Regions from separate parts of the Paenibacillus macerans genome, predicted to be linked through region 1. Evidence: riboswitches for the same ligand, from Rfam matches in the RefSeq annotation. Region 1 holds a riboswitch; each other region holds the start of a gene.
The links. Region 1 has a riboswitch for cyclic di-GMP ahead of DYE26_RS18230 (polysaccharide deacetylase family protein). Riboswitches for the same ligand answer to the same signal wherever they lie in the genome.
Positions count from the first base shown of each region.

Region 1 (10,545 bases):
AATCGCCAGCTCGGTGGGAATTATCAGCAACGGCCAACTGCTGTTCCAAGGGACCATGGGGCAGCTCCAGGCCAAAACGAAAGTCTCCATCTCCTTAAAAACTTCCGACAACCAAGCGGCGGAACGCTTGCTCTTAAAACACGGCTTTCAAGCCTCTTCCAGGGGTCCGCGCCTGCTGTTCGACCATCTTGACGATACTTTAACCGCGCAGGTCAACCGCTTGTTGGTCGACAGCGGACTCGACGTGTTCAGAATCGAGGAGCGAAAAAAAAGCCTGGAAGATATTTTTCTGGAGCTGACGGGAAAGGAGCGCAGTCTGTAATGAAGGAACTGACTTTAGAGTTTTTTAAGCTGCGCCGCAAAAAAATCGGATGGATGATTGCGATCTTTTTGGCCGCCGAAGTACTGTGGATCTTCATGATCACCAGCTACACGCTTGCCCGCCATCCCGAAAACGTCGGATGGGAATACGTCCTATTGATGCTTTCCACGCTGAACGGACTTTTTCTTCCCATCATTTCGGCCGTGGTCGTTTCCCGCCTCTGCGATATGGAACATAAGGGAACGACGTGGAAGATGCTGATGGCAACCAACGTCAGCCGCAGCCGCATCTACTTGGCCAAGTGGATTTGCGCCAATACGCTGCTGCTCTGCGGAGCCGCTTTCCAGATAGGCGCCTTATCGGCTTTCGGGGTACTTAAAAATTTCTCAGATCCGCTGCCGCTCGCGCTGTTGGTCCGCCTTCTGGCCGGCACGCTCCTGACAAACCTTGCCGTCACCGCGCTGCAGCAATGGATTTCCCTCACGTTCAAAAACCAGACCTTTGCGCTGACGCTCGGCATGGCCGGCGGCTTTTTAGGCGTTACGGCCAGTTTCTTTCCCGCGTCCATTCGCAAGTTATTCGTCTGGTCCTACTATACGGAAATGTCTCCTATCGGCATGTCTTATAACGCCTTGGCGGAAACCAGCCGCTATTTCGTGTTGCCTGCGCAAGCCGGAAACTGGGTGGCCGCTCTGCTGATGATTGCGATATTCTATACGGCCGGATGCCTTCACGCATCCCGCCAAGAAATATAAGGAGGTTTCCCATGATCCGAAGCATTGGCGCCGAATGGCTCAAACTGCGCCGTGGACGTATCTGGATAACGATGACCGTGTTGCCCGTACTCAGCTTGTCCATCGGTTGCTTCAACTACTATTCCAATCAGGAGATTCTAAACCAAGCATGGTATAGCTTGTGGACTCAAGTCAGCCTGTTTTACGGCGAATTTTTCTTTCCCGTTCTCATCGCCATTTGCTGCGCGTATATGTGCAGGCTGGAGCATGTCAACCGGAATTGGAACCTAGTGCATACCGCCCCTGTCTCCGCCGCCAGCATTTACTTCGGCAAACTGTCCGCCGTTGCGGTTTTGATTTTTGGCGTTCAAACTTTGTTTACCGCCTTATATATACTCGCGGGCCTCCTTCTCTCGCTGCCGCTTGCGGATCTGCCCGCGGAACTGGCCGGATGGGCTTTGCGCGGCTGGATCGCCGCGATTTCGATCGCGTCCATGCAGCTTTTCTTCTCCTTCAGGATACGCAGCTTCGCCCTTCCCGTCGGCATCAGCATATGCTGCTCCATGCTCGGTCTCGGTCTGTATATCCTAAACATGAGGTTCTTCTTCCCGTTTAGCTTGTTGACAACCGGCATGGGCGTATTGGACCAAAATGGGCTAACAGGGCCAGAAAACGGACTGTTCGTGTTCATCAACGCGGTTTATATTTCCGTATTTTCAGCCATGGCGATACACCGGCTGCGGACAGCGGATGTCGTCACCGCATAGAAACGGGGGCCTTTCGATAAGAAAGGCCCGCTTGTTTCTTCATTTAAAAGGTTTCAACCGCCCAATCAACCAGTGCGTCAAACATCCACTTAACGCCGTTGATCACTTTTTGCAGCGGGGTGTATCCGATCGAGAACAGCACTTTGCCCGGCGGCTCATCCGTGCTGCTATGCCCCGCCTCGGAAACAATCACGTCGTCAAACACGCCGTCGTACACCGGGTCTTGGCTATGCTCCTCGCTAGCCGAAGCTTCCAAAGCCAAACCGCCTGCGGCAAGCGCAGACGCGATTTGGATTTCCGGCGCGGCGGCCGCCCCGTCGACCTGCAGGGTCAACCCGCTGCCGGCGACCGCCACCTCCAGCTTGCGCCCAATCGCCGTCTGCTCCGATACGCCTTTTAAACTGCCGAGGTCCCGGGAAATCAACGTCTTTTCCTCCGTTTGCCCGGGCTCTTTTTGCACGACGCGAAGCAGATTGTCTTCCACGACAACCTTTACGTAAGCATCGGCCTTGCGGTCGTACCGTAAATATACCGATTGCGAGCCGATAATGTTCCCCGCAATCTGCAGCGATACCTTCACATTTTGATAGCCATCGCTCCCTTTAAGATAAAGCAGGCCTTTACCGCTTTCCGGAGAGGTCAGGATGATGCGGTTGCCCCTGAATTCAGCGGCCCCGCCAAGCAATTGCCAATGATCGGCCCGCTTCTTGTCGCCTTCAAAGAAATCGTAAGATTCCCCGGTGTCTCCCGCGATTCTCATCAACAAATGGTTGCGATACCAGCCGGGGGAAGGCTGCAGCCGCGTCAAATCGTACAAATCGCCGCCGCTGTCATTAAAGGCTTGCCCTTCGCGGTTAAAGTGCATTTTAAACAGCCGTTCGATGTTATCGGAATTCACGTTTTCCACCAAAGGATTCATTCCGTTGTGCAGCGAATTGGCGTGCATGATCATGTACACGCTCGGAACGAAACCCAGCTTATCCCGATAAATCTGCTCCATAAGCCGGTAGTCTTGGTTAATGCGCGCTTCCATTTCCCGGCGGTTCTCCAAAGGCACCTTATCGGCGTCGCGGATGAAGTCCATCAAATAGTGCGTATAGTAACGCGCCTCGTCTTTATTCTTAAACTGCTGCTCGGTTTGCGTTCCAACGTACCGCCCGTCCTTGTCAAAAATATTGATATAGGTCAAACGGTAACCGTTGCTCCCCAATTCCCAATACCCTTTGCGCGTCAGCTTAAGCAGCTCCGGTCCCGCCAGAAATTTCGGGTCCACGACGTCCAGCCGGTCGGCGTAGGAAAGCATCGTCGCTTTATAATTGTATTTTTCCAGCAGGGGCTGGGCGAACAAGGCGGAATCGCTGCGTCCGTCCTCAAAGCTTAGATACACTGCCCTTTGGGGCAGCGGCTTGCCGTGCTCGTAAAAATCAAGAATATCCTGCTGCGAAACCGTGACATACCCGTTTTGCCGCAAAATTTGCAGTTGCTCGTCCAGACGGCTTTTGGCGATCAGACCGCGCGTTCCGGTTCGATCCACTCCATAATAGGACAAGGCGATAAATCCCCGCGTTTGCTGCCAAGCCGCTTTGTCCGGCTCCCGGTAACGGTGGATTCCCGCCACGGCATGCACCAACAGCACCAGCACCATAGCCAGCACCACAAATTGAACGGCCGATTTGACCGCTTTGTTCCGCTCTTTGCGTCCGACATCAAGCGCCTTGCGCGGCTTGTTTTTTCCCATAGTCAGTCAACCTCACTGTATGAACCCTTGTCCTTGTGGGAATCATTAAAAAGATTTTTAAAAAGTGATCTTCTCCGTTTGTTCGCTTTGCGGCTTTCTTTTTTGGCTCTGGCCTCAACATCCTGCGGCGTTTCCCGCGTACCCCAGGTGGATTTCCAGAACGTGACCCAGGCGACCGGCATTTGCCAAAGCAGCACCAGTTCGTAAAAAACACAGAATACCAAGCCGAAAATCCAAAGTTTGCTTTTACGGAACAACAGATGCGCAAAGCTCATCAATAAAGCCATCAATATAAGTCCCATCAAAAATGTGCCCGGAAAAACGCCGTAAACGAGCGGCACATACACGAGATTGTACAACACAACGATCGGAGCGGCGATCGGAACGATCAGGCCTATGTAAAAAAACAGCGCCATGAACGGTTCTTTACGCCAGATGAACGTCCCGGCGCGCAGCGACTCCCGCAGCCAGGAGCGCTTCCAGCGCATCTGCTGCTTCAGGAAGACGTCCAGCTTGGACGGCACGATAGTGGAACAAATCGCGTTGTCCTGGTACCCCGTCCGATGGGAGCGAAGTATGAAGTTGGTCATGCTGCGGTCATCGCCGAACGTGGCCGGCTGGCCAAGAAATTTCTGATTCAACCAGGCGTCCGCGTATTTGAGCACCAGCTCTTTCCGATAACATGACAGCGGACCGGATAGACAGGTAACGCTGTCGAACCAGGATTCCGCCGCTTTCATGATGCGAAACGCGATATAATAGCGAACCGTCTGCAGCTTGGTAATCGAATTCGTATATTTGTTTTCCACGTCCGTCCGGCCGGCCACCCCGCCCATTTTCGGATCTTGAAACGGCTGCACGAGGTGAAGGATGGCGTCCGGCTCCAAAAAGCTGTCCGAATCCACGAACACGACCAAATCATGTTTGGCCATCTCCACGCCTTTGACCAAAGCGACCCGCTTGCCTCCGTTCTCCGGCAAGACAACCAGTCTGAGGCGATTCCGAATGTCAAACCGCTCCGCTTCCTTATGCAGGCGCTCGACGATCTCGTTGATCCGCTCCACCGATCCGTCGGTTGAACGGTCGTCCACAACGATCACTTCCAGCTTGTCGATCGGATACTCCTGATTGATGCAGCTGAGCACGGTGCGCTGAATCCATTGCTCTTCGTTAAAACAAGGGATAATGATCGTCACGCCCGGCGTATAATCCGGATTGACCGGCACGTTGCGGTACAAAGCCCCGAAAAAATACCGCGTCAGCAAAAATATGGCCGCCGTTAGACTGTATAAATAAAGCAGAATGTTGTATTTGAAATAGATGATGCTTTCGGCGCGCATCAGCAAAATAATCGTCATAGCGACAAACAGCAAGCCGCTGGCCGTATACACGGAATAGCCCCAACGCCGTTTCTGAAAGTAATTGTAAAGGTTGCTTTCAAAAGCAAGCGCCGCCATCGGCTTCTCCCCGTCCGGCGTGTCACGGGTAAACCTGCGAACGACCGATGCTTTTATTTTTACCTTCGACTCAAAACCCTCCGGCATCGTCCCCGGCGGAATGTTAAAGCGCAGCTCGAACACATCGCCTTCACGGCATGTTTCGGCCCTCTCCGATTCCAGTTCCACCAGAATCCCCGTTGAAGAAATGTCCGCGGCCATGCCGCTTATTTGGGACTTTGCGTCCGCCTTTTTCCCTTTCTTATCGGCTCCCACGGGCAGCAGCGAGACGGGAAAATCAGCCTCATAGCGCAAGCTGAGCAGACGGGGCATCTTATTGTCGCCATGATCGGCGGATTCACCGGGCCCATCGTCCTTTGAGCGCAACATGCCTCTGCGGTCCGACGCTTTGCGGATGTTCTCCGGATCGGGGACATGGGCAAGCAGCCGCCGATCCGCCTTGGGCGTGGAGAGAACTTCAACCGGCTTTTGTTGTGCTTTGTTCTTTTTCCTCAAGTTCATTGCCCCTTAACCTTTAAGATGGGCCCTTTACAGGCTCCAGTAATGATAACCCGAAGCTTCGAATTCGGATTTATCGAACACGGCTTTAATATCGAAAAACACCTTGCTCTTGTCCGCCCCGAACAACCGGTCGTAATCCTCACGAGCCATGTTTAGAAATTCCCTGTGAGGGACGGCCAGCACCACCACGTTCAAATCACGCAAATCGGGCAGCTGCGCCAGCTCCAATCCATGCTCTTCATACACGAGCCGCGGGTCCACCAGCGGATCGCAGACAAGCGGCTGGATATCATATTCCTTCAGCTCTGCGATAATATCCGTGACCTTCGTGTTGCGAAAATCGGGGCAATCCTCCTTGTAGGCCAGGCCGAGGATACCGACTTTCACATCCGACAAATCTTTCCGCAGGCGCATCAGCAGCTTTACGATGCTGCGGGCGACATATTTGCCCATCCCGTCGTTGATGCGCCGCCCCGCGGAAATGATTTTCGAATGGTACCCCGCATCTTCCGCTTTATAAGTTAAATAGTAAGGATCGATGCCAATGCAATGGCCGCCGACCAGCCCTGGGGTGAATTTGAGAAAATTCCATTTGGTTCCCGCCGCGGCCAGCACCGCTTTCGTGTCGATTCCCATCCGGTGAAACAGCATGGATAGTTCGTTCATAAAAGCGATATTGATGTCGCGTTGGGCGTTTTCGATCACCTTGGCCGCCTCGGCCACACGGATACTTTCGGCCCGGTAAACCCCCGCCTCGATCACCAGCTCGTAAACCTGCGCCACAAGACCAAGCGTCTGCTCATCCATGCCGGAAACGATTTTCACGATGTTCTCGAGCCGGTGAACCTGATCGCCCGGATTGATTCGTTCGGGGGAATAGCCGACTTTAAAGTCGACCCCGCATGTAAGCCCCGACTCCGCCTCCAGGATCGGAACGCACACTTCCTCGGTGACGCCGGGATAAACCGTCGACTCGTAGACAACGACCGAACCGGGGCGCAAATGTTTCCCGACCATCGCGCTGGCGTTCTTGACATAAGTAAGGTCGGGCACTTTATCGTTTTGAACCGGCGTAGGCACGGCCAGGATGTAAAAGGAAGCCTCCCCCAGCCTCGCCTCATCCGAGGTAAAGTCAATCGAGCTCGCCTTGATCGCCGCGTCCCCGACATCGCCGGTCGGATCTTTCCCCGCAAGGTAATCGGCGATTTTCCGGGGACTCACGTCAAACCCGATGACGTCAGCCTTGCGGGCAAACGCGACCGCTAGCGGCAAACCTACGTACCCTAGTCCGACGACAGCCAGTTTGGCCGTCCGCTTTACAATGTTCTCATATAGTTGATTCAAATCCATAAGTTCAACCCCATTCATTTCCCGATGAGTATCCAAAGATGCCGAGCAAGCGTTCGTTCCTTATTTCATCCCGTACAGCTCGTCCAGAAGCACAAAGGAATAACCCCGCTGCTTCAACTGGTCGATTACCTTCGGCAAGGCTTCCAGCGTATGGAGGCCGTCAAGCATATGCAGCAAAATAACGCTGCCGTTAGTCGTCTGCTTCAGCACCCCGTTTAAAATGTACTGAGCGTCATGGTCGGAATTCCAATCCAGGGTGGTCACATCGTACAAAGCGAGCGTCTTATACCCCGTGGCCGCGATCACCTTGGCCGTCTCCTTGTTGATCTCCCCGGTCGGAGGCCTGAACAGCATCGCCGGCTGCTGCTGAATCGCTTCGGTGATGATGCGGTGCGCCTTGACCACTTCTTCCTGCAGCTCGTCGGGCGGGATTTGCGTAATCACGGGATGGCTGTAGGTATGATTCGCCACAAGGTGACCCTCTTCGACGATAGCTCTGGCCAGGTTCGGATTGTTCTCTACGCCGTTGGCCCGCAGAAAAAAGGTCGCTTTGACGTCATGATCCTCTAGGATCTTCAACAGACGGGTGACGGTCAAATCGCTGCCCCAATCGTCAAAGGTCAGGGCGACGACCTTCTTGCCGTGCGGGTTCCATTTGGCGATATCGCTGGCGTTATAGATCAGATTATAGTCCGCCTGCTCGTAATCGGGATTGATCCGGGCGGCATCGTATCCCGGGATTTGCTCCAGCGGCTTCCGCTCGCCGCCGTCACGCACCAGCTTTGCGAGCGGCACCAACTTATAGCCTACTTCTTTCGCCGCATCCGCAATATAGGAAATGGAGGAAACCACCTCGGGATTCACGTCCGTATTTAGCGCGATAATGCCGCCGCGGCTAATGTACCTCCGTATGTAATCGCCGATTTCCTTGGCGCTTTGCATGTCGCTGTCCTTCGGATTGATGTTGTAGGAAACGACGGCTTTTAGTCCGGTTTGCGCCGCCACCAGGCGAACGTCTTCGCTCATACGGGCCCCCCGGGTCCGGACGAACTGCGGCTGCTTGCCTGTCGCGTCGGCAATCAAGCCGTTGGTACGGTTGATTTCTTTATAGATTTCTTCATAGCTTAAGGTCGTCAAGTCGGCGCGCGTCAACGTATTGTTCTCCACCTCGTGGCCGCGGCTGGTTAGTTCCTTGACCAAATCCGGCTCTTCGGCCGCCCGCATGCCCGGGACAAAAAACGTCGCTTTGATATGATGCTTGTCCAGTTCATCCAATAAACGCTCGATCGTCTCGCGATCGCCCAAACCGTCGAACGTTAGGGAAAGCTCCTTTTTGGCCGTATAGACAAAAGACAATGTTTTGCTCGGTTCCCCCGTATAACGGGCAATCGGCTGCTGCTGCAATGAAGCGGTCTGCGCCCCGGACATGGGGGAGGCCCCATTCCCGTTGTCCGCCTGCGGACTGGCCCCGCTGCAGCCGGCCGCCCAAAACGCAAGCAGAGCTGTGGCTAATCCGATTCGAATCGACCGGGCGCCGTTTCCTGCCATCGAAATCATTAGTTCACCTTCTTTTGTAAAAGTAATTTTTTTCCAATCAAAATCTTCAAAATAAAAAGACCGCCATACTTACATGGCGGCCGGACAATCATAGCGCAGCTTGCACCGCAATTCCCACCACGGCTTGCGCACGCTTTAGACTCCAAACTTTGCGTCCTATCCTTTCGAATAGTTTGCCTTTGGTTTAGAATTTTAATTATTTAAATTTATTATAATCGACTCCGGCTGGAAATCAATCCATAGTTTATGAAAAAAAGCGGATTCACAAAAAAATATTCAGGAGTGGGGGCCCATTTCTTTCCATGTCAAATAGCCTAGAAATGGAGCTTAAAGAAGCGCGCCGATAAGCCTGCGGTGCTCTTTTGTATTGCTCCGGGATAATCCAGCAGAAAAATAAGGGCAAAAAATGTTGCTATTCCGGCGATATCCGTTCATTTGGGAGAAATAGAGGTAATTTATGTCGTTATTTTCCCCCGTCGCAAAGAAATGCCCATGTTCTGGACCATTCATAGGAAAATAAGTACATAAAATGCCGCTAATGGAGACGAACACGTTGGGGCTCGGATAATAAGTACATAAAGTGTCGTTATTTTGAAGGGTAGGCGGTTTATCGTTCCAGTCGGCGGCGGTTAGAACTAAAACAAGGGCGCCTGCTCCTAACGGAGAGGGACACCCTTGTTGGTCGATCCGGTTTTCATTAAATTATTCGGTGCCAAGGAAAATATAGCGGGCCAATACGAGCACGGCCAGCACCCACATCAGCCAATGAATTTTGACTTTGTTTTTGGTGAACAGGTTGTTGAAGCCCCCCAGAATGACGTAAGAGACCAAACCGGCGGCGATCCCGTTGGCGATGCTTCCGGTGAAAGGCATCAATACGATCGTCAAGAACGCCGGGAAGGCATGCAGGAAGTCATCCCATTCGATCGATTTGACCTGGCCGATCATCAGCACGCCGACGATAATCAGCGCCGGAGCCGTTGCCGCGCTCGGCACAACACCGGCCAGCGGCGCGATGAACAGCGCCAGGAGGAACAAGATCCCCGTCGTTACCGAAGTGAGCCCGGTGCGTCCGCCTTCGGCCACACCAGCGGTGCTCTCTACATAGGAAGTGATCGTGCTGGTGCCAAGAAATGCGCCCGCGCTGACGCCAACCGCATCCACCAGCATCGCCTTGCCGATTTTTTTCTCGCCTTCTTCTTTGTTTTTCATCAAGCCGGCGCGGGTAGCCGTACCGACCAAAGTGCCGAACGTATCAAACAATTCAACGAACGTGAATACAAAAACAATTTCAAACAGACCCAGATGCAAAGCCGCACCCAGATCGAGCTTGCCCACCGCAAGATTGTCAAAAGCGGGCAGCCAGCTGGCGCCGGAAAGTCCGGAAACGTTAGTAACGCCCATCGGAATACCGATAATGGTGGTGGCGATAATCCCGATCAACAGCGCTCCTTTAACCCGCAGCGACATCAAAATGGCAATCAGGATCAAGCCGATCAACGTTAATTGAACATCGGGGCTATGGACGAAATCGCCCAGCGTGAAGTTGATGCTGCTGCCGGGAACCGTGGCGGACGTATCCGTTACCCCCGACAGATTAGCGCCGATCAGGTTGCTCATCTTCAAACCAAGGCTGGCCACAAACAGGCCGATGCCGACCGTGATGGCCGCTTTAATGCTCTGCGGCACGGCAACCAGCAGCAGCTGGCGAACCTTCGTCACCGTCAGAATCAGAAAAATGATACCGGAAATAAATACCGCGCCGAGCGCCGCCTGCCAAGTAATAGCTCCACCCGAACTAAGCACCACGGTCATGAAGTAAGCGTTCAGCCCCATGCCCGGTGCCAGCGCGATCGGAATGTTGACGAACAATCCCATAAGAATCGTGATCAGCCCGGCGCCAATCGTGGTGGCGAAAAATACCCCTTCCACCGGAATGCCCGCTCCGCCGGGTCCCAAAAAGATCGTGTTCACGAACAAAATGTAAGCCATCGTCATGAACGTGGTGATCCCCGCTATAATCTCCGTTCTTACATTCGTGCCGTGTTCCTTAAGCTTAAAGAACCGATCCATGTAAAAATTCTCCCCCTTAAAATGAGTCGGAAAACGACAAAAAGCC
Region 1 is NZ_UGSI01000001.1:4,036,374-4,046,918, forward strand. Features, by position in the region: gene DYE26_RS18200 (ABC transporter ATP-binding protein) at 1-322, shown strand, start outside; gene DYE26_RS18205 (ABC transporter permease) at 322-1,077, shown strand; gene DYE26_RS18210 (ABC transporter permease) at 1,089-1,823, shown strand; gene DYE26_RS18215 (polysaccharide deacetylase family protein) at 1,867-3,561, opposite strand; gene DYE26_RS18220 (glycosyltransferase family 2 protein) at 3,564-5,519, opposite strand; gene DYE26_RS18225 (nucleotide sugar dehydrogenase) at 5,547-6,869, opposite strand; gene DYE26_RS18230 (polysaccharide deacetylase family protein) at 6,930-8,426, opposite strand; cyclic di-GMP riboswitch class I at 8,499-8,614, opposite strand; gene DYE26_RS18235 (NCS2 family permease) at 9,129-10,499, opposite strand.

Region 2 (10,545 bases), on a different contig from region 1:
GCCGATCGCCCAATAAGCGGCCAGCACCGATACCATCATCAACAACATAAACGAAGTCTTGCCGCCCTGAAACAAAACGTACAGGAGACAGATCAGCCATACGGCGGCCACTCTCCAAAATTTCCGGCTGGCAAGACCCGCTTTAACTCCTTCGAGAAACTCCCGCATAGTTACCGCCCTACGGATAGCGGCACCTGGACCTGCCGCATGATTTGCTCCAGAACCTGGGCGGCATGGACTTGCCCTAGCCGGGATTCCGGACGGAGCAAAATCCGGTGGCCGAGCACGTACGGCGCGAGCGTCTTGATGTCATCCGGCAGTACATAATCCCGCTCCTGCAAAAAAGCGTACGCTTTGGCGGCCGCCACGAAAGCCAGCGAAGCGCGCGGCGAAGCTCCGAGCAACACGTCTTGATGCTCGCGCGTACGGCGGACGATGTCCAGCAGGTAATCGGCCAGCGCTTCACTGAGATACACATCGCGGATTTCTTGCTGAATGGCCGCGATTTCTTCCATCGTCGTCACCGGCTGCAGCTGATCGGCCGGCTGCCCCTGGCTGTGGGAACGGAGCAGCGATTTTTCGGTGGCCGCATCGGGGTAACCGAGCCCGATCTTCAGCATAAACCGGTCCAATTGAGCCTCCGGAAGCATGTATGTTCCTTCAAAATCGATCGGATTCTGGGTCGCGCACAGCATGAAAGGCCGCGGCAGCTCATAAGTGATGCCGTCGGCGGTCACGCTCCGCTCCTCCATCACTTCCAGCAGCGCGGACTGCGTTTTCGTGGTCGCCCGGTTGATTTCGTCGGCCAGCAAAATATTGGTCATCACCGGCCCGGGCCGGAATACGAACCGTTCCTCATGGGGATGAAACACCGATACGCCCGTAATGTCGCTGGGCAAAATGTCGGGATTGCATTGAATCCGCCGGTAATCGCCGCGCATGGACTTGGCCAGGGCTTTGATCAGCTGCGTTTTCCCCGTACCCGGGACATCCTCGATTAATACATGTCCGCCGGCAAGCAGCGCGGAGAGCAGGAGATGGATTTCAAAAGATTTTCCTAAAATGCACGATTCCAAATTATTTTTTACGGCGGTTAAAGTTCGAATCGATTGCTGTTGTACGGGCACGTATTTTTCCCTCCCAAATAGAACCCTGTATATATCTACCTATTTTACATGAAGATAGATTGGGAGTACACTCGCCGGCCCGCAAAAAGCCTGATTGTTATTTATTTCCTAGCCTTTGGGCCGGACGACCAAGGCCGCCAGGAAGGAGAAGATGATCGCTGAAGAAATCCCCGCGCTGGTGACTTCGAAAATACCGGTAATGACCCCGATCCAGCCCTGTTGCTGAAGTTCGGTCAGCGCCCCGTGAACAAGCGAGTTCCCGAAGCTGGTGATCGGCACGGAAGCCCCCGCCCCGGCGAATTTGACAAGCGGATCGTACCAGCCCAAACCGTCCATGATTGCCCCCACAACGACCAGCGTGCTCATCGTATGCGCCGGCGTCAATTTAAGCACGTCGAACATCAGCTGCCCGACAACGCAAATCAACCCGCCGATTACAAACGCCCAAACATAAATCATGATTCGCTTTCCTCCTTTTCCAGAGCGACCGCATGGGCGATGCAGGGAATGCTTTCCCCCTGCTGATAGGACAGCGGGGACAAAAGCGCTCCGGTGGCAACGACCAGCACGCGGCCGAGCTCTTTGTTTTTTAATTTTTGCAAAATCGAACCGTAGGCGACCACGGCGGAACAGCCGCAGCCGCTGCCTCCGGCCATAACGAAGGGCTGTTTGCCGCGGTCGTAGATCATCAGCCCGCAATCGTTAAATTCCGTCTTATCCATCGGTACGCCGTCTTTGGCCAAAATATCTTTGACAATGGCATGTCCGACCGAGGCGAGGTCCCCCGTGACGATTAAATCGTAATCTTCCGGCCCCCGCCCGGTGTCGCGGAAATGGGAGACCAGCGTATCCGCGGCCGCGGGCGCCATCGCCGCCCCCATGTTGAACGGGTCCTTCACGCCGAGGTCCTGGATTCGCCCGATCGTGGCATGTGTGATCCGCGGCCCCCGGCCTTGCGAAGACACGACGGCGCATCCTGACCCGGTTATCGTATATTGAGCCGTCCCCGGTTTCTGCGAGCCGTATTCCGTCGGATAACGGAACTGCTTCTCCGCCGTGCAGTTATGGCTTGCCGTGCCGGCCATCACGTACCGTCCGGCTCCGCTATCCGTAATCAGCGCGGCCAGCGCCAGGCCCTCCATGGAAGTGGAGCAGGCCCCGAAGACGCCGAGGTACGGAGCGGCGATGGTCCTGGCCGCGAACGTGGCGGAGATGATCTGATTCATCAAATCGCCGCCGACAAAGCAGGACAACTCCTCCCGGGCGATCCCCGCGTTGACCAGGGCGAGGGCGGAGGCATGCTCGAGCAGCTTGCGTTCGGCCTTTTCCCACGTCTTTTCGTCGATTTCCAGATTGTCGTACACGAAATCAAAAGTCCCGCCGAGCGGTCCGCCCCCTTCCTCGGGACCGACGACCGTGGCCGCCCCGACGATCGCCGGTTTGGACCGAAACTCCCAAGTTTGTGCGCCAATTAGCATCAGTGGCCCCCCTCCAAACCGAAAATCGCATAAACCACCCCTACGATAAAAGCGGCCACCACGCCAAACACGACCACCGATCCCGCCAGCTTGAACATGTTGGCCCCAACGCCAAGCACCAGCCCTTCCGCCCTGGATTCGAGGGCGGAGGAGCACATCGAGTTGGCGAAGCCCGTGACGGGAACGGCGGTGCCCGCTCCGGCCCATTGCGCGATTTTATCGTATACCCCAAGCGAGGTGAGAATGACGGAAATCAAAATCAGCACGGCGGCGGTCGGACTGCTCGCCTCCCTTGACGTCATCCCGGCAAACGTCATGAACAACTGCTGGATACCTTGTCCGATCAGACAAATGAAACCGCCGACCAGAAAAGCTTTGAGACAATTGGCAAAGATGTTTGTCTTCGGCTTGTGCTGGTCGGCAACCTGCTTGTACTCCTCTTCCGTCAGCAGCAGATGGTTCAGCTTCACCCGGGCGCCCGGTTTACTTTTTGTTGGCAACGGTATCCCTCCTTTTTCTGCTCATGCCTTATAAGCACGGTATATTCATTATTTGTCAGCGACTGGCTTGTTATGTTTGGTAAATCATCCATAGCGGCAAGCGGCGAACAAAACAAAACCCGCCAAAGATCGCTCTGGCGGGTTCGGGACACCGGGTTTTGGGTAAAACAATTAGCGTCAAACAACGGAACTGGCGTCCAAGGCGTCCTATTTGTTTTTAAAGGTACAAAAGAATGATGACCAGCAGAATAAAGAGAAGACAGATCAACAGCCAATCCATGGAGCGGAGTTCCATTTTTTTGCCTCCCTTATTTGGCCCCTTGCTTGCTAAAGTATATGCGCCGCCGCGAATTTGGTGCTTGGCCCGGCGGCAAAAGAACAGGCCTTTTCAGGCGCATGGACAATCGGAACAAGGTGGTTCATACTAAATGTAGAAAGCGTATGGCCTTGCCATTTGCAGGAAAAAAAGGAGAGAAACAAGATGAATGAAAAAACGCAGCAGCTGTTTAAACAGCTGACCGAATTTCCGGCGGCCCCCGGGTTTGAGCGGGAGCTGCGCGCCTTGGTGAAGGAGAAAATGTCCGCTTTTACGCAGGAGTTCGTTCAAGACCGGCTCGGCAGTTTGTTTGGGGTACTGCGCGGCGATGAGCAGGGACCGCGGGTCATGGTCGCCGGGCATTTTGACGAGGTAGGCTTCATCACGACCGGCATTAGCGATAACGGTATGGTGTCTTTTCAGCCGCTCGGGGGCTGGTGGAGCCAGGCGGTATTGGCGCAGCGCCTGCAGATCGTTACGCCGAAAGGGAAGATCGTCGGCGTGGTCGGATCGACGCCTCCCCATCTGCTCGATGAAGCGCAGCGCGGCAAACCGGTCGACCTGAAAGCGATGTACCTGGATATCGGCGCCGACAGCCGCGAGGAAGCGGAAGCGGCCGGCGTGCAGATCGGGCAGCAGATTTTGCCGATCTGTGAATTTACTCCGCTCGTCAACCCGAAAAAAATCATGGCCAAAGCCTGGGACAACCGGTACGGCGTCGGTTTGGCGATCGAGCTGCTGGAAGCTTTGCATGGGGAAAAACTGCCCAACGTGTTGTACTGCGGAGCCAATGTGCAGGAGGAGCTGGGCACGCGGGGAGCGCGCACGGCGGCCAATTTGATCCAGCCGGACATCTTCTTTGCGCTGGACGCCAGCGCCGCAAACGATATGACCGGCGACAAACGGGCCTTCGGCAAGCTGGGCGAAGGCGCTTTGCTGCGGGTGTTCGACCCGACGATGCTGACGCATCGGGGGCTGGTCGAGTATATCCGGGACACGGCCGATACGCACCGCATCAAATACCAATATTTTGTATCCACAGGCGGAACCGACGCCGGTCCGGTTCATTTGAGCGGCATCGGCGTGCCTTCGGGCGTGATCGGCATCTGCTCGCGTTATATCCACACCTCGTCGTCCATCATCCATACCGACGACTACGCGGCCGCCAAGGAGCTGCTGATCCGGCTCGTCAAAGGGCTCGACCGCACAACGCTGGCTACCATTCTGGAGCGGAGCTGACCAAACGGCGGGGGCGCTGCTTTAATTAACGCCTGGATGGCAGGCTAACTCCTTGTTTAGCTTGACCGTCCGGCGGTTTTATTTTCGCTTAAGCAAGCCCGGTGAGCTCTCCCGCTGGATCCTGGCGACGGACCGAGACGCCTTTATTTCGGCGAAATCGCCGGCTTTCAGAATCTAACGGACACCGGACGACCTTACTCGGCACTAGCGTTGCATTAATTCTCTAGCCACAACTAATCTAACGGTTGCCACAACCGCTATTCGCTCAAAAAACGTTGATTTCAAATTGTAACGGTTGCCATAGCGCTTATTTCACTGAAATCCGGCTCATTTTGCTTAGATTCAGGCATATAACGCTTCTCACAACCGTTAAAATTTTGAACAGGGCTTTTTTCGTCAAATAGCCGCTATTACAACCGTTAGATTTTCTGCGAACCCAATTTTGCTTCGAACACCTAAGCCTTTCCAGGAAAACTGAACCCAGCCGTATGCGATAGGTCGCCATCAATACCTTGAATCTAAAATAGGATATATAGTACATTATTCCTATTAGACCCATATTTTACCTTCTTTTTCTAGAGCCAAAGTCATCCCCTTATAGTCCCCTATTATTGAAAATTTTTTGAATTTGCCGAAAATTTTATGAAATATCAGGGCCCGCTTTCCGATATAAGTAATATATTCCTAATCTGTGGGAGCGCCGCGACTTCACTCTCCCATCATTCACAACCAAATACAAGGAATAGGATGTAAATCGCAAACCTGGCCGAAAGGCAGGGACGCAAAGCCACGGATCTAAAATTCTTAACGGAATCATGACCGCCGGGATGCCAACCTTATGCCGAATCATGGCTTGTTGGCCGCCGGACTTTCTTCGCGAAAGTCTTTTTTTGGTTTCAATTAGGGCTTGGGGCCAGGTTAAAACGTCGCGGCGAAGCTTCGGACAAGGAAGGAGGGGACCTGCTTCTAAAAAAGTTAAAACGGCGAAACACGGAAAACGGCAGCTGCTAAGGGTATTAGAGTGACAGCAAAGGAGTAAGTAACTTGAAATTATCCCATTTCGGTAAAGGCTTAGCCCGCAAGTTGTTGTTGCTGATTGCCGGACCGCTTGCGGTGCTGGCGATCGTGCTCGTTCTGATCTTCTGTCTGCTTGGACTGATGAACGTCTGGGCCGCCGCGCTGATGATCGCCCTGTTTGCCTTGATCGGCGCGGGGGAGGCCGTGCTGATTGCCGGGCTGCTCGACAAATCGTTCCAAAAAATGGCCGAGCGGACCAAAGCCATGACGGAAGGCGATTTAGCCTTCGACGGCGACGTCCAGGTGATGGACGAATTCAGCGAACTGGCCGGCCACCTGAAGCTGATCGGCGCCCAATTAAGGGAAGCGGCCGGGCAAATGCAGGACATGTCGGCCAAGGTAGCCGATACGTCGCGGGACTTGACGGGCAATATGGAGTTTTGCAACGACCTCGTTGTAGGGGTCACGGAATCGATCAAAATGATTTCCGAAGGTAGCGAGCAGCTCGTCGAAAGTGCACGGAACAACCATTTGATGCTTGAAGAAGTCGGAAAAGGCATGGAGCACATCGCCCTGTCAGCGCAAGGTGTGGCGGAGGAAGCGACCGAGGCCGCGGCTCAGGCGAATGCGGGCAATGAAGGCATCGACCGCCTGGTTGACCAAATGAGCAAAATTTACGAAACCACGGTCGCTTCGTCGCAAACCGTAAACCAACTCGGCGAGCGGACGGAAGAAATCGACAAGGTCACTCTGCTGATCTCGGAAATTTCCAGTCAAATCAATTTGCTGGCATTAAACGCGGCTATCGAGGCCGCAAGAGCGGGCGAATACGGCAAAGGGTTCGCAGTGGTCGCGGGCGAAATCCGCAAGCTTGCCGAGCAATCGGCGGCATCGGCCAAGGACATCGCCGAGATGGCCGGCCATATCCGCACAGGCTCCGATCAATCGATCGAAGCGATGAAACGGGTCATGGCCGAGGTCGAGACCGGAAGCGTCCTCGTTACCTCCGCCGGCGATTCGTTCCAGCAAATCGTGCATTTGGCCGAGCAGGTGTCCACCCGGGTTCAGGAAGTTTCCGCGGTGACGCAGCAGATCAGCGCAAGCACGGAACAAATCATGGACTCCGTAAGACAGACGCTCGAGATTACCGAGGTCAATCTGGCCGGGACCAAGGAGATCATGGCTTGCTCGGAAGAACAGTTGACCGCCATGGAAGAAACGCTCGAATCTTCCAAGCAGCTCGAGACGGAAGCCGAAAAACTGAAGTCCCTATTAAACAGATACTCAATCTAGCAAGCGAGGAGGATGGACATGGAACGATTAGCTTTGCTGTTTGAAGCGCTGGAACGCCTGACCGGCGTGGCCGATATCGCCTATCACGAAATCAGGGAAGGCCGCTTGAACCCGGTGTTGAAAACGAAAACGGATCACCTTGGCGTGGAGCGGTGGAAAAGCGTACATGCGCAAAATCCGGTCTATATCGAACATGACCGCCTGCTTCGCGAACTGATGGCCCATCCCCAAACGGCGGCAGTGGTCCAGGACGTCAAAAACGATCCCAGGTCGGCCGATGAGTTTTTTCTGTTCGGGATCGACAGCATCATGGTTATTCCCGTCATGCAGGACGGCGCGGTACAGGGGATTGTCGTTGTCGCCTCGATAGGCAAGCTGCATTTTTTCTCCGCCGAGGAGATCGAACGTGCGGAAGCACTGGTGAACGAATACAGAGATGCGTTTCAACACTAGGATAAGGAGATATCCGGAATATGAACATAGCCGAAGCCATACTCAAGTATTTGAAGGAAACCGGAGTGGATTGTATTTTTGGGATTCCGGCAGGAATCATCGGTCCGATTTACGATGCGTTGATCGATGTCGATATGAAGCCGATCATTACGAAAAATGAAGCTGGAGCGGCTTATATGGCGGCGAGATATGCCAGCACCTCCGGGAAGCTGGCCGTTTGCGCCGGCGCCGGGGCGGTAGGCGTAGCGAACATGATGAACGGGATCGCCGACGCCATGCGGGCCAAAGCTCCGCTGCTCGTGATTACCGGCTACGTAAACCGGTGGCAGATCGGCAAAGGTGCCATCCAGGAGATGGACGCCCAGCATATCGTCAGACCGATCACCAAATACAGCAACACGGTCATGAACGAAACGGAAGTCATGGCCGAGCTGGACAAGGCGGTAAGGATCGCCCTTACACCTCCTTTCGGGCCAGTACATATTTCCGTGCCGATCGATGTGCAGCGGATGGAAGCGCCCCCCAGCCTTCCCGCCGCCCCGGATCCCGCGCTGCTTCAGCGGATTCCGTTCGATCCGGCGGAGTTGGACCGGGCGGCTGCCCTGCTGAACGAAGCGGAGCATGGACTCATCATGGTCGGACGCGGCGGGCGCGCCGCAGCCGAAGAGATTATGCGCCTTAGCGAGCGGCTGCAGTGGCCCATCATTACGACGCCGTCGGCAAAAGGAATCATCCCCGCCGACTTCCCCCTTAACCTGGGGAATTACGGGTTTTCCAGCACCGACGCGGCGTTTGAATACGTCAACGCTTCCCCGGCTTCGTGCCTGGTCATCTTGGGAACAAGCCTTGGGGAAGCCTCTACCTGCAATTTCAACGAAGCGCTTGTGGCCGGACGCAAAGTGATCCATATCGACCGCGACGGCAAAGAGCCGGGGAAGGTCTTCAAAACGGACGCGGCGGTGGTCGCCGATCTCCAGGACGCGGTCCCCTATCTTCTCCGGCAGGCTCAGCCTGCGCCAGGAGCTTTCAAAAAGCCGCTGCCGCTTAACGAACCTTATGAACTCAATCATACCGGCTTGTCGCTGCGGCTGTTTTTGGAGAAGCTGTCCAAGGTCATGCCGCGGGATACGCGTTATGTGTGCGATATCGGGGAATTCACCAACTTCGTGCTGAAGTATCTGGAAGTCCCCGCGGGCGGAGACTTTGAAATCAATCTAAACTACGGAGCGATGGGCTCGGCGATGGCCGGCGGACCGGGACTCTATCTGGCCGATTCAAGCCGTCCGGTCGCGGTGATCGCCGGCGACGGTTCGTTTTTCATGAACGGTTCCGAAGTGCTTACGGCCAAGGAGTACAAGCTGCCTATCACCTATATCATCATCAATAACGCTATGCTTTCCTATGTCGAACGCGGGCAAAAATTTCTGTACAACCGCACGATGCCGGACTATAAGCAGGAGCGGATATCCATCGCCGACATGATGCGGACGGCCGGAATCCGGACGATGTCCGTGGACCGGCTGGAGGATATGGACGAAATCCCGGGATTCGTCCGGGAAATGGCAGGCCCTTGCCTGATCGAGGTGAATACCGATGGCAGCGAGCCGGCGCCGATTCTCGATCGTCTGAAGGCGCTGAAAAAGTAATTTTTTTAATTTTTAACTATCAACGATTACAGGAGGAACCACATCCAATGGGAAGCTTTAATATTAAAATCGATCAATCCGCCAAAGTATTTCACGCCGATGTAGAAGGAACCTTTTCGCCCGAAGACGGACAAGCGTCCATCGAGGCTTATAGCAAAGCGATTTCAACCATTTCCGTACCGGAGTATGAAATCGACATCGACTGCACCAAACTGAACGTCTCCGCGCCGGATTCACTGCCGCTTCTGGAAGGATGCTTTGCCCTCTACAAAAAAGACGGCTTCAAAAAAGTGACGCTGCGCATTGTCAAAAACCCGATTCTGAAAATGCAGCTTTCGCGCGTGGCCCGAACCGTTAAGCTGGACAGCTACGAAATCATCGAAGTGTAAGGAGAGATGGCTATGAGAGGCGTGCAAATTCGCGAGATTGCCATGTACCATCCGGCAAATGAAGTGGATAACGAATACTACATCAACTATTTTGCGGAAAAAGGGACGGATGTGACCGGTCTCGTAACCGCGCTCGGGCGTAACAAGCGTTTTATCATCGACAACCCGGAAGAAAATACGCTGACGATGGCGGCGGAAGCCTCAAAGCTGGTGCTGAAGAAAAGCGGTCTTGAGGCCAAGGATGTAGACCTGATTATTTTTACATCGCAAACACCGGAGTATCTGCTCCCCAGCAATGCGCTGAAGCTGCACCATGCACTGGGCGGCGACCTCTCTACAGCCTGTTTTGATATCAACGCCAACTGCGCGGGCATGCTCGTGGCGATCGAGCAAGCCTGCCGGTATATGACGGCCAACCCGCGGGTAGAGCGGGCGCTTGTCGTCGGGGCGGATTATTTGTCGATTCACAGTCCGGAGCAGCCCGTCTATTACTCCAACTTTGCCGAGTCGGCGGTTGCCGTCATTTTGGAGCAGGCGGAAGGAACCCGCGGGCTGATCGACTCCGTTTATCAAACCGATACGTCCGTGATCGACAACTCCCTGTTCCCGGCCCACGGTTTGTCCAATTTGTACCGCGAGGAGTTTACGGCCAAAGACGCGCAGGTGCAGTTTACGCCGTTTGACGATTCGGTTTGCGCGGAATCCGCGGTGAACTCCATCCGCATTTTGCTCGAACGCAACAATCTGAACAAGGAGCAAATCGGCGGCTTCCTGTTCTCCCAGTTCACCATCGGCAATATTAAACGGGTTGCCGAAGGCCTGGGGATCGATCAAGACAAAGCCGTCTACATCGGCGACCGATTCGGATACACCGCTTCGACCAGCCCGCTGCTCGCCCTTCACGAGGCCGTGCAAGCCGGCAAAGTACAGCGCGGCGATTACCTCGTCTTCTGGACGGTTGGCGCCGGTTGGCAAAATGTCAGTCTGCTGATGCAATATTAAGAAGAGGAATTCCTAAAAAAACGCGGGTTGCCGAGGAGAATCTCCCTGCAGCCCGCGCTTTTGTTGCTCCCACCGCTACAGCATG
Region 2 is NZ_UGSI01000002.1:2,136,221-2,146,765, reverse strand. Features, by position in the region: gene DYE26_RS32785 (DUF58 domain-containing protein) at 1-168, opposite strand, end outside; gene DYE26_RS32780 (AAA family ATPase) at 171-1,127, opposite strand; gene spoVAE (stage V sporulation protein AE) at 1,236-1,586, opposite strand; gene spoVAD (stage V sporulation protein AD) at 1,583-2,605, opposite strand; gene spoVAC (stage V sporulation protein AC) at 2,605-3,105, opposite strand; gene DYE26_RS32760 (M42 family metallopeptidase) at 3,587-4,660, shown strand; cyclic di-GMP riboswitch class I at 5,406-5,495, shown strand; gene DYE26_RS32755 (methyl-accepting chemotaxis protein) at 5,705-6,970, shown strand; gene DYE26_RS32750 (GAF domain-containing protein) at 6,989-7,423, shown strand; gene DYE26_RS32745 (thiamine pyrophosphate-binding protein) at 7,444-9,069, shown strand; gene DYE26_RS32740 (hypothetical protein) at 9,117-9,458, shown strand; gene DYE26_RS32735 (ketoacyl-ACP synthase III) at 9,471-10,460, shown strand.
Region 2: linked by a shared signal. The riboswitch ahead of DYE26_RS32755 (methyl-accepting chemotaxis protein) and the one ahead of DYE26_RS18230 (polysaccharide deacetylase family protein) in region 1 are both predicted to bind cyclic di-GMP.

Region 3 (10,545 bases), on a different contig from region 1:
CGAAACAAGTAATGTGCCTAATGAGGCATTTCGTTTTGCATTCATTGGCATACGGCATACCCTTTCCTATCAAGAACTGTATTTTTAAATAGCGCTTTTAATTGATAATGATTATCAAAGTCAATATACAGTCCCCTTGCCGGGTTGTCAATGAAAAATTTGTAAGAGCGTATTTCAAATTAAACCTGAGTTTATGTCCAGCAAAATTCTTCCGCGTCCATGTCTTGCTTTGCTTTTCTCCAGTGCTTTGTCAGCTTGGTTTAGCGGGAATATGGAATCGATCTTTGCTTTAATCGTACCATCGGCAATTAATTCCGCTATGGTCTGCAGATTCGCGTAGGTTGGGAATTTGGTGTTGAATTTAGCTGTAATGCCATGCTTTTGCGCGTTTTCTTGGGATGAATCCTGAGCCAAAGTGACGAGAATCCCCCCTTTCTTGAGAGCGGCCCAGGAACGATTCTCGGTATCGCCTCCCACGAAATCGACCAACACCGCCTGCCGCCGCATGAATTAGCACGGTTTGCCAGGCTGGAGTTCGCCTTCGGTGAACAGCGCCTTCCAGGCCGTTTCAGCTCCTGCCTTAGTCGTTGCCGCATCTTCAAAGGTAAGATTACCTGGCATCTTGACTAATTCTTGGGCTTTCGCAATGCCATATTCTGCATAGGCCCCTTTGACACTACCAAAAATCTGCGATCCCCTGGCTTAAACTCCGTTACATCTTGCCCCACCTCCTCGACAACTCCGGAAGCATAGAATCCCGGGATGTAGTCAAGTGGAATGACTGCAGCATACACGATGCGAACGAGCACTTCATCCGTTTGCGGCTGAGGGCATTCAACTTTTTCTATTTTTATCTCTCTTTCTTTATTAATGTGGTCGTCAACCTAAAATATAAAAGGTCTTTTTCCCAAATAAATATTTTGGTTGAACCTTACGCAACGTTATCTTTTATACTTAAGCTACCGGTAAACAAGTTAGCGCTAACGAAGGGGTTCCTATGAAACGACATTGGAAGGTCGGGGATCTTGCCAAACTGGCGGGACTCACCGTGCGAACTTTGCGATATTACGATCAAATCGGCTTGTTCTCACCATCCGGCCAGACGGAGTCCGGTCACAGGCTGTACAATGAATCCGATCTGTCGCGCCTGCAGCAGATTTTATCGCTTAAGGAATTGGGCTTGTCTCTGGAGGAGGTCAGGTCCGTCTTAAACGGCGGACAGATCAGCCCGCTGGAAATCGTCAACCTGCAAATGGCGCGAATCAAGGAGCAAATCAAACAGCAGCAAACGCTCCTTGACCAGCTTCAGCATGTATCCAAAGCGATGCAGGGGAAGGCGCCCTTAGCGGTTGAAGACTTCACGGAACTCTTGCGAGCGATGAAAAAGAGCCATGAGAAGCTGGTCGTCGAGCGCCGGGCAAGCTGGGAGCGCCGTCTGGATTTACTGGGCGATTTTCTTGCCGAAACAGAGGAACAATCGAAATCTAAGGAGGACTGACCGTGACCGAACGATTTGTCAAGCACGCCACCTTCGTCGTGGAGCGGACTTATGCCGCACCGCCTGCGAGGGTCTACCGGGCCTGGGCCGATCCGGCCGCCAAAGCAAAGTGGTTTTCAAAAGCCGATATTTTCGAATTCCGCGTCGGAGGACGCGAATACAGCAGCGGAGGTCCGCCGGAGGGGCCCGTCTTTACCTTTGATGCTTGCTACCAGGAGATTGTACCGGAGCAGCGCATCGTCTATAGCTACACTTTGGATTCGGGCGACGAGCGAATCTCCGTTTCGCTCACCACGGTCGAGCTTATCCCGATCGAGGGCGGGACGAAGCTGGTCTTCACCGAGCAAGGGGCCTTTTTCGATGGACACGATACGCCGGAAGTGCGTGAGCAGGGCACAAGTGAGATGCTTGATACCCTTGGCAACACGCTCGAACAGGAGGTATAACCATGACCGCTATCATTGGTGATAATGAAATTATCTCCTCACGCCAATTCCATTTGCCAAGTGAGCGGGTTTTTGAAGCGTGGACGAACCCCGATCAATTGGCACGTTGGTGGGGACCGAACGGTTTCACCAATACGTTCCATGAATTCGATTTACGCCCGGGCGGAGCGTGGCGTTATGTCATGCACGGGCCGGATGGCGTGGACTATCCCAACCATTGCGTTTTTGAGGAAATCGTGGTTTTGGAACGAATCGTACTCAGACATTTGTCCGGCCATGAATTTCTGGTAACGGCTGCTTTCGAGGACCTTGACGGCGGAACAAAGGTCGTTTTTCGCCAGCTATTTATGAAAACGGAGGAGTTCGAAGAAGCCAAGAGCTACTGCGCCGAGGGCAATGAACAAAACTTGGACCGGCTGGAAGCTTCGTTGGAGCAAACCAAGGGGCGTCCTTCGGAATAAAGGGCATTTGTTGTCTTCAAAATAGAGGCACTTTATGTGCTTATTGTCCGAATCCAGGTCTGTTCATCCCCATTAGCGGCATTTTTTGTACTTATATTCCTATGAAAGGCCCAGAACGTAGGCACTTTCTTGCGACGAGGGGGAATAGCGGCATAAATTGCCGCTATTTCTCTCAAACAAACGAAACCGCTGGATTAACGACATTTTTTGTCCTTATGTGTTGCGCTGGAGTTTCTGCCGCGGTTAACTGGCAATAAGAGCAAGTTTTCGTCTGGGATGGGCATAATGGAGTCATTGTGTGCTAAGGAAAAGAAGAAAGGAGCCGCATGACACGGAAATGGATCATCCCTTTGTAATTCTGCCTGAAGAACAAGCGCCAGCAGGTATTCAGCATTGTGTATGCTGCGAACTGTCCAAGCAGCGGAATCGCGTCGTCTGGGGGGAAGGAAATCCGCAAGCCCCGCTGATGATGATCCTGGATAATCCGGGAGCCCGGGAGGACCGGGAAGGAAATCCGTTTTTGTGCGGTACCCGGGAGACCTTCCAACTCGGCATGAGGGAAGCGGGGATCGATATGAGTTCGGTTTATGTCACTTATTTACTGAAATGCCGGCCGCTGCGCGCTTACAATAAGCCCGAGGCCAGAGCGGCATGTTTTCCTCATCTGCAGTTGCAGCTGCTTCAGAAGCAGCCGTCGGTGTTGTTCGGCTTCGGGAATGTCGTGGCGCAAGCCTTATTCCCGCAGAAGGAGAACGCCAGTGTCAAGGAATTGCGGGGGAGCTGGCACGATTTCCAAGGCTTGCCTATCGGCTTTACCTATCACCCGCTTGCCGTAAGAAGGAGGCCCAATTTGCTAAAGTTCTTCGTAGGGGACTTGAAAGCTTTGAAAGAGAAGTGGAAGGAAAGATCGACCTCATCATAACAACAGGAAAAACGAGAGGGAAGTCATATATCTTCCCTCTCATCTGCGTAAGGCAATATTCTACTATTACCCGGTTTACTCCGGAGTTCCTTGCGTTACCCCATGGACATAAGTTTGCCAAGGGGTATCCAGCGCTCCCTGCCCGGGGTTATAGGTAAAGAAGTACTCGACGGTATCCCCCTGTTTCAGATTATTGACCGCATAGGTATAGTTGCCGTTCCCCGCCCCGGTCATGGCCACGTTCAGCTGTACGCCGTTATTGACCTTGTAGTGCAAGTCGGCGAAGGTTGCGCCGTTTACATAGAACAATAAGTCATCGCCTGTTTTCTTCAGGCCCTTCACCTCATCGCCGATGACGATCGTGGAAGGGGGCGCCGGTTCTTCAGGATTCTGCTGGCCGCCGCCGTTGTCTTTGTAAACACGCACATAATCTACTTGCAACGTTGCCGGGATATCGCCGGGATTCGGAGTCACACCGCCGTCAAAGTTCCCGCCGATCGCCAGATTCATAATCAGGTAGAACGGCTGGTCGAAAGGGGCGTTCGGATTGTTCGGCGCAGCTGCGGAATACCATTGATCCCTGTTAGCTTTAAAGAAGAACTTGCCGTCGACATACCATTTAATGTTGTCCTCTTCCCAGACTACGGAATATACGTGAAAATCATTGGCGATGGTTTGCCCTTCCGGGAAATGATATTCGCCGGAGACATGGGTATTCGCCGGCCATTGTCCGCCAAAGTGGATAGCGCCGCTGGACGTGCCGGGCAACCGTCCTCTCGCTTCCATCACATCAATTTCGCCGGATGCGGCCCACGAACCGTAGACATTATCTTGCGGAAGCATCCAGAAGGCCGGCCAGATGCCATTTCCTGCAGGCAGCTTGGCGCGAAAATCCACTCTGCCGTATTTGAGCGAAAAATGATCTTTGGTATTGATTTTCCCGGAGGAGTATTGTGCATACCGGCTAGGATCCTGCGGGAAGGATTTGGGCTCGTTTAAGGCCCGGATGTTTAACTTTCCGTCCTGGATAAATACATTTTGCGTACTGTTTGTATAGTGCTGCAGTTCCGCATTGCCCCAACCCCAGGTACCGGGATCGTCATTGAGATAGTAACCCAGTTCATAGTTCCATTTGCTCGTATCCAGCTTATTTTCGCTAAATTCATCCTGCCAGATGAGCTCCATGCCCTCAATGGCCGGGTTGCTTGGCGTTCCGACAGAAATATCCTCGCCATCGGTTACATCCGGACGGGGAGCGTTCGGGTTTCCGATAAAGGTGTAGTAGACGAAATTATCACCGACATTTCCGCCCGCCTGCCCGTTTAATGGATAGCCGATGCGGATCTGCAGATCTTCCTGGATGGGCTGGAACCATAGCCCGTAGATGTGGTCGACCCAATACCCCCACTGATTGGCGGCGGACATGTTATTGTAACCGTTGGCGGAGTATACAAATCCGCTCTGACCGGAATCCCCTAAATTGACCCATTGCCCACCCATGTTAATCTGGTATACGAAATTTCCAAGCTCATCGGCTACCGGCGCGTTTCCATCAATCTTAGGCAGCGGCACACCGATCGCACCGCTTTCATTGGCCGTGAAGGTCGTTCCGTCGTAGGGAGTAATGACATAAGAATTTCTTACGGGTTCATTAAAGATAATGGTATAAATGACGTTAACCAAAGAGGTTTTCGATTCTAATTTGACGTTGATCGACTCCGTGACGTTAAACCAGTAGCCGCCGCCTCCATCGGTGAAATGGCCGAAGTTTTTATCGTAGATCCAGCCGCTGGCCGCATTGTTGTCAATATCGATCCATGCACTGCTGTTTACAGGTTTTACGTACACTTTCAAATCATCGGCCACAGCTGCAAAGGGGATTGCCGGATCATTGTTGAAAACCGGATAGGTAAAGCCGGCGCCGCCCGTAGTATCCGCCGTAATTTGCGGCCCTTGTGTAGGCGTCATCGCCGTAATGGTGGTTTTGTTGATGTTTTGAAACACAAGAGTGTAATCCAGCGTAACCCCATTCGCTTTGGAGTACAGTTGAATTTCGGTTGTCGCGGAAAGAGTGAACCAATAACCGTTAAAGCCGCTGTCGCTCCAGTGGCCCCAGTTTTGGTTGTAGACAAAGCTGCCGGCACTGTCAATATCGACCCAACTGCCGCCCACTTTCACATTAACGCCCAAGTCTTGGATCACATCATTCCAGGTGGCGGAGCCTCCATTGAATTTAGGCATCACAAATCCGTAACTGGCTTGTCCAACCCCTGATTTTGTGATGACAGGTCCGTCCGACGCTGAAAAATAATCCATAGAGGTGATAGTGGCCGTTCCCGCTCCTTCAGCGGCCTGAACCGGCGAAGTTGATAGCAGGCTGACGCTGGCCATCATAACTAGCGCCAGGAACAAACTGAAAACTTTTTGCTTCATAAATACCCTCCCTTAATCAATAGTGGATTCTCCTATCCCATACACGGTCAGGAAAATACTAACATTATAGTACATTTTTATTCTATCGAATGTGATCACCGGATGAACAGGTGCTATTTTTTTGGTGGGGTCCTATTTTTTCGGGTGAGTTCGAGTGAGTTCGGGGGAGGAATGATAGTTCGACAAAATTCCAAATTTTCTCTTGATGGTATTCCATATATTTGATATGATAGATTCACAAAAGCTGATCACGATAACGGCAAACTTGTCGAAAGATAAGGACGCAAAGCTACAGGGCCTTCTTGACGAACGTCAATGGCAGCCAGCTACCGAACGAAGATGCTTTTTTGTTTTTTTGGAGAAGATGTATCAGTATCTGTGAAACTCTATTACGAAAATAGCAAACTTGTCGAAAGACAGGGACGCAAAGCCACAGGGCCTTCTTGACGAAACGTCAATGGCAGCCTGGCCGCCGAAGGGAGTTTGCAGTATGCGCAACATTGTGTTCGCTATTGTAGGGCTTTTTGCGTTATTGATGTGGGCTCCGGATGTACAAGCTGCCCCGTCCGAAGATTGGTTGGGTTTGGAGCAGTTGGACCGTGGCGCCGTCGTCATTCGTTATGATGCGGAAGCCGGGGCCAAAACGAAGCTCATGATCGCAAAAGGTAATGACAAATATACCTATGTCCTTTCGCCGGATAAGCGGCAGGAAGTATTTCCGCTCCAGATGGGCAATGGTGAATATAAGGTTACCGTTCTGGAACAAGTCAGCGGTACCAAATACAAAATCGTTCAGGAAGCGGCCGTTACACTTCAACTTGCGGATGACAGCAAAGTGTTTTTGAACTCTGTGCAAAATGTCGATTGGAGCGATAGGGATCAGGCAGCCCAGCTTGCGAAGAAGCTTGCCCAATCCGCTCCGTCCGACGAGAAGAAAGTGCACGCTATTTATGAATATATTGTCGGGACGATCCGGTACGATCATACTCTGGCAGCCAGCGAATTGACGGACTACCTTCCCGATAGCAACCGCACGTTGGCAGGGCGGAAAGGGATGTGTTACGACTATGCCTCCTTGTTCGCTTCCATGTTGCGGAGTATCGGAATTCCGGCCAAGCTTGTTATGGGAACTTCGGAATACGTTGATGTTTACCACGCTTGGAATGAAGTTTATTTGAACGGACAATGGGTAACCATTGATACAACTGTCGATGCGGGCTGGAAGAGCAGTGAGACAGGGGTCAACATGATTAAAGACGCCTCGCGTTATTCCCCGGTGAAATACTATTGATTTTTACGAAATAAACATAGGCTTTGGACGATATGTCCAAGGCTTATTTGGCGTTGTTGAGAAATTGTATAGTATTGGCATATATAATGGCGGAAGCCCATTTGGTTCTGAAGAAAATACAGGCACAATTCATCGTGCGCCAATAAAGATCAGCGGAGGTGATGGACTGAAAATTACCCTATCGACATGTTGTCCGATGGATGCATGGCCCGAATTGCGCACGGAAGGCGGATCGGAACCGAATATAATGAGGGTGATGTAGAGACAGAGGGAGAGATTACGAGGAAAAAGGTTTGTGGAATCGTTGTGGCATTGCTGTTGCTGATGCAGACGCTGTATGGCGCATCCGTTTGGACGGCGAACGCAGCGGCCGGCGTGCAAGAATCAACGGGCAGCGCGCAAGAATCCGTGACGGATAGCGTATATGACCGGCCGGCGCCAGTCGCCAGGCCAGTCGCCAGGCCAGTCGCCAGTGCGGAGAGTATTTTAACCAAAGTCGTGTTAACCGATTTAAACGGTACCGTGATTGATGCGGTGTATAATCCCGATAGCAGTTTGGACGTCGGCGCGGCCGTCAACCTCAGCTATGAATGGGAGCTTCCAAACGGACACGGCTACAAGAATGGAGATACATTCAGCTTCGAGCTGCCGCGGCAGTTTGAAATTTTTACGGATATTGATGCCCCGCTTCTTGCCGATCAAGGGAAAGTCGGCCGGTTTACGGTCGATCTGAACGGGAAAGTTGTGATGACCTTCAATGATTACGTGGAGAGTCATTCCAACATCGCCGGCAAGCTGGAAATTCGTACGGAATTTAAGAAGGAAGTCCTTAAAGGCAGTACGGAAGTCGTTATTGCCATTCCAGTAAAAAGCGGAGTGCAGACCGCTATCGTGAATCTGAAGCCGAAGGGCGGAAAGCTGATCGAAAAGCAAGGGAAAGCGATCGGCAAAGATCGGATCGATTGGACGGTTCAAGTTAACAAGTCGCTGGAAAAAATCAAGCACGCGGTGATCACTGACGCACTGCCTGAAGGTTTGGAGCTTATTGCTGACTCTGTGGAGGTTTACCGTTTGCAAGTTAACGGTGACGGATCGGCGGCCCTTGGCGACAAGGTAGATTCCGGCAAATATAAGGTCGAAACGAACGGTGGCGCGAAACTGGAGCTTGCGTTCCAGGATGAGACGATCGGCAAGGCTTATGAGATTCGCTTTTCGACGAAGCTTACCGGTGAGCAGTCGCGCTTTGAAAACACCGCTGTCTTGTCCGGCGACGGAACGGAAGATGCCAAATCGACCGCTACGGTAACGGTAAACCGCGGCCAATTTTTGGATAAATCGTTTAGCGTGGATAACAGCACCGGAATCATCACTTGGACTGTGAAATACAATTTCAATGAAAAGAAGATTCCAAAAGAGAAAGCGGTCATCACGGATGAATTCAGCGAAATTCATACATGGATTGCCGATTCGCTGAAGGTGTACAACGGGGATTCGAAGGCTGATAAAGATCTGGTTGCCAAGGATGAATACACCGCCGAATCGGCGGGTAAGAACGGATTCAGCCTTCAATTCGAGAAGGATATCGATTCGCCTTATACGATCGTTTACCAGACGAAGCCGGTCGATCGGACGATCGCCGACGGGAAGCAGGTGAAGAACAAAGTCGTGTCGGGTGATGCGTCCAAGGAAGTGACCACCCCGGCCCAAGGAAGCCGCGCTCTGGTGAAAGGCGTACAGAACATCGATTTTGCCGGCAAAACGGCGAAATGGCTGATTACGGTCAACGGCGATAAACGGCCGGACGGCGGCAAGTACAGCATGAAGGATGTAGTCATTACGGATACGTTCCCGCAGGGCGGTCTTGAATTCGTTCCGGATTCCATGATCGTAAAAGCGGATGGGAAGCTCGTTCCTAAAAGCGATTATAAGGTTGAGTACGACAATGTACGCAGCGGCTTTGTCATCAAGTTCCTGAAGACCATTGACACCACGTATACGATCGAGTATGAAACGAAGTTTAACATCGGCTGGCTGAAGGAGCGAAAGCTCGATTTTAAGAACAGAGCTGTCATGACGTGGACCGAGGACGGCGAGAAGAAAGGGCCGATCCAACGGGAAGCCGCCTTCTCCTCCGACGATTATACGAAAAACAATGGCGGTAAAGACGGCAGCTACGATCCTGTCAACAAAGAGATCACGTGGAACATTAAGATGAATTACAATCTCGATCCGCTTGACAAAGCCATCGTAACGGATGTTCTGAAGCAGGAGCAGAAGTTTGTTCCGAATTCGGTAAAGGTGTATGCGATGGAGCTGACGGGGGGACGCAATGGCGTTAAGAAGGGCGCTGAAGTTTCGGCTGCTCAATACGAGGTGACGGAACCGTCCGAAGCGAACGGAAACAAACTGACCGTTCAATTTAAGAACAAGATCGCATCGGCCTATTGGATCGAGTTCAAAACATCGCTGCAGGACACGTTGATTGTCAAGACGATGGATAATACCGCTGAGCTGTGGAACGGCAGCGATAAAGCGGCGATATGGAACGCCAGCGTGACGATTCCGCATGGCGGCGAGTACGTGACGAAGAAAGGCGCCCAAAATGGAAATAAAATCGATTGGACGATTCGCATTAATGAAGGCCAGTCGCATATTTCCAACGCCAAAATTATCGATTATCCAAGCGTGAATCAGGTTTTGATCGAAGATTCGTTCCGCCTCTACAAAGCCAAGGTCAATGCAAACGGTGAAGCGGTCAAAGCGGAAGAATTGACCAAAGGGAAGGACTACACGTTAACCATCACAAGGCTTGACGGCGATCAAGAGACGTTTGAATTAAAGTTCACGGACGCCATCTCCACGGCTTATATTTTAGAATACCAGTCGTTCATTGCCGCTGGAGATAAAGAAGCTGTGCAAAATAAGGTAGCGCTCGAAGGAGATCAGCTGAAGACCGAGCTTAGGGAAACGACGGAAGAGGTCATTGTCCGTACTTCCTCCGGTTCAGGTTCGGGCGGCGGCGTAACGGGCAGCCTGGAAGTGACGAAGGTGGACCGCGACGACAACACGAAGCCGCTGGCGGGAGCGAAGTTCGCGCTTTACGATGCAGCGGGCAAACGGGCGCCGAACGTAATTACTACGGATGCGGAAGGCAAAGCCCTGTTTACGAAACTGTTGTATGACGATTATATTTTGGAGGAGTTAGCCGCTCCGGAAGGATATAAGATCGATCAGGCAACTTGGAACGTAACGATCGACTCCAGTATTACGAGCCAAGGCAATGTGCTGAAAATGACCGTAACGAACAGCAAGGTACCCGTTAAACCTGGCGAGCCGTCGAATCCGTCCGATCCGTCCGATCCGTCCGATCCGTCCGATCCGGGCAATCCCGGGAACCCAACGAGACCGGACCGTCCATCGACTCCGGTAACGCCGGGCGATCCTTCGACTCCGTCAAATCCGGAGACGCCGCCGACCGGCGAAGTAGAAGTGCC
Region 3 is NZ_UGSI01000002.1:209,097-219,641, forward strand. Features, by position in the region: gene DYE26_RS24060 (iron-siderophore ABC transporter substrate-binding protein) at 1-45, opposite strand, end outside; gene DYE26_RS24065 (zinc-binding dehydrogenase) at 175-489, opposite strand; gene DYE26_RS34940 (alcohol dehydrogenase catalytic domain-containing protein) at 627-809, opposite strand; gene DYE26_RS24070 (MerR family transcriptional regulator) at 998-1,498, shown strand; gene DYE26_RS24075 (SRPBCC family protein) at 1,501-1,944, shown strand; gene DYE26_RS24080 (SRPBCC family protein) at 1,947-2,405, shown strand; gene DYE26_RS24085 (uracil-DNA glycosylase) at 2,743-3,327, shown strand; gene DYE26_RS24090 (glycoside hydrolase family 16 protein) at 3,403-5,760, opposite strand; cyclic di-GMP riboswitch class I at 6,009-6,094, shown strand; cyclic di-GMP riboswitch class I at 6,150-6,237, shown strand; gene DYE26_RS24095 (transglutaminase-like domain-containing protein) at 6,251-7,051, shown strand; gene DYE26_RS24100 (collagen binding domain-containing protein) at 7,358-10,545, shown strand, end outside.
Region 3: linked by a shared signal. The riboswitch ahead of DYE26_RS24095 (transglutaminase-like domain-containing protein) and the one ahead of DYE26_RS18230 (polysaccharide deacetylase family protein) in region 1 are both predicted to bind cyclic di-GMP.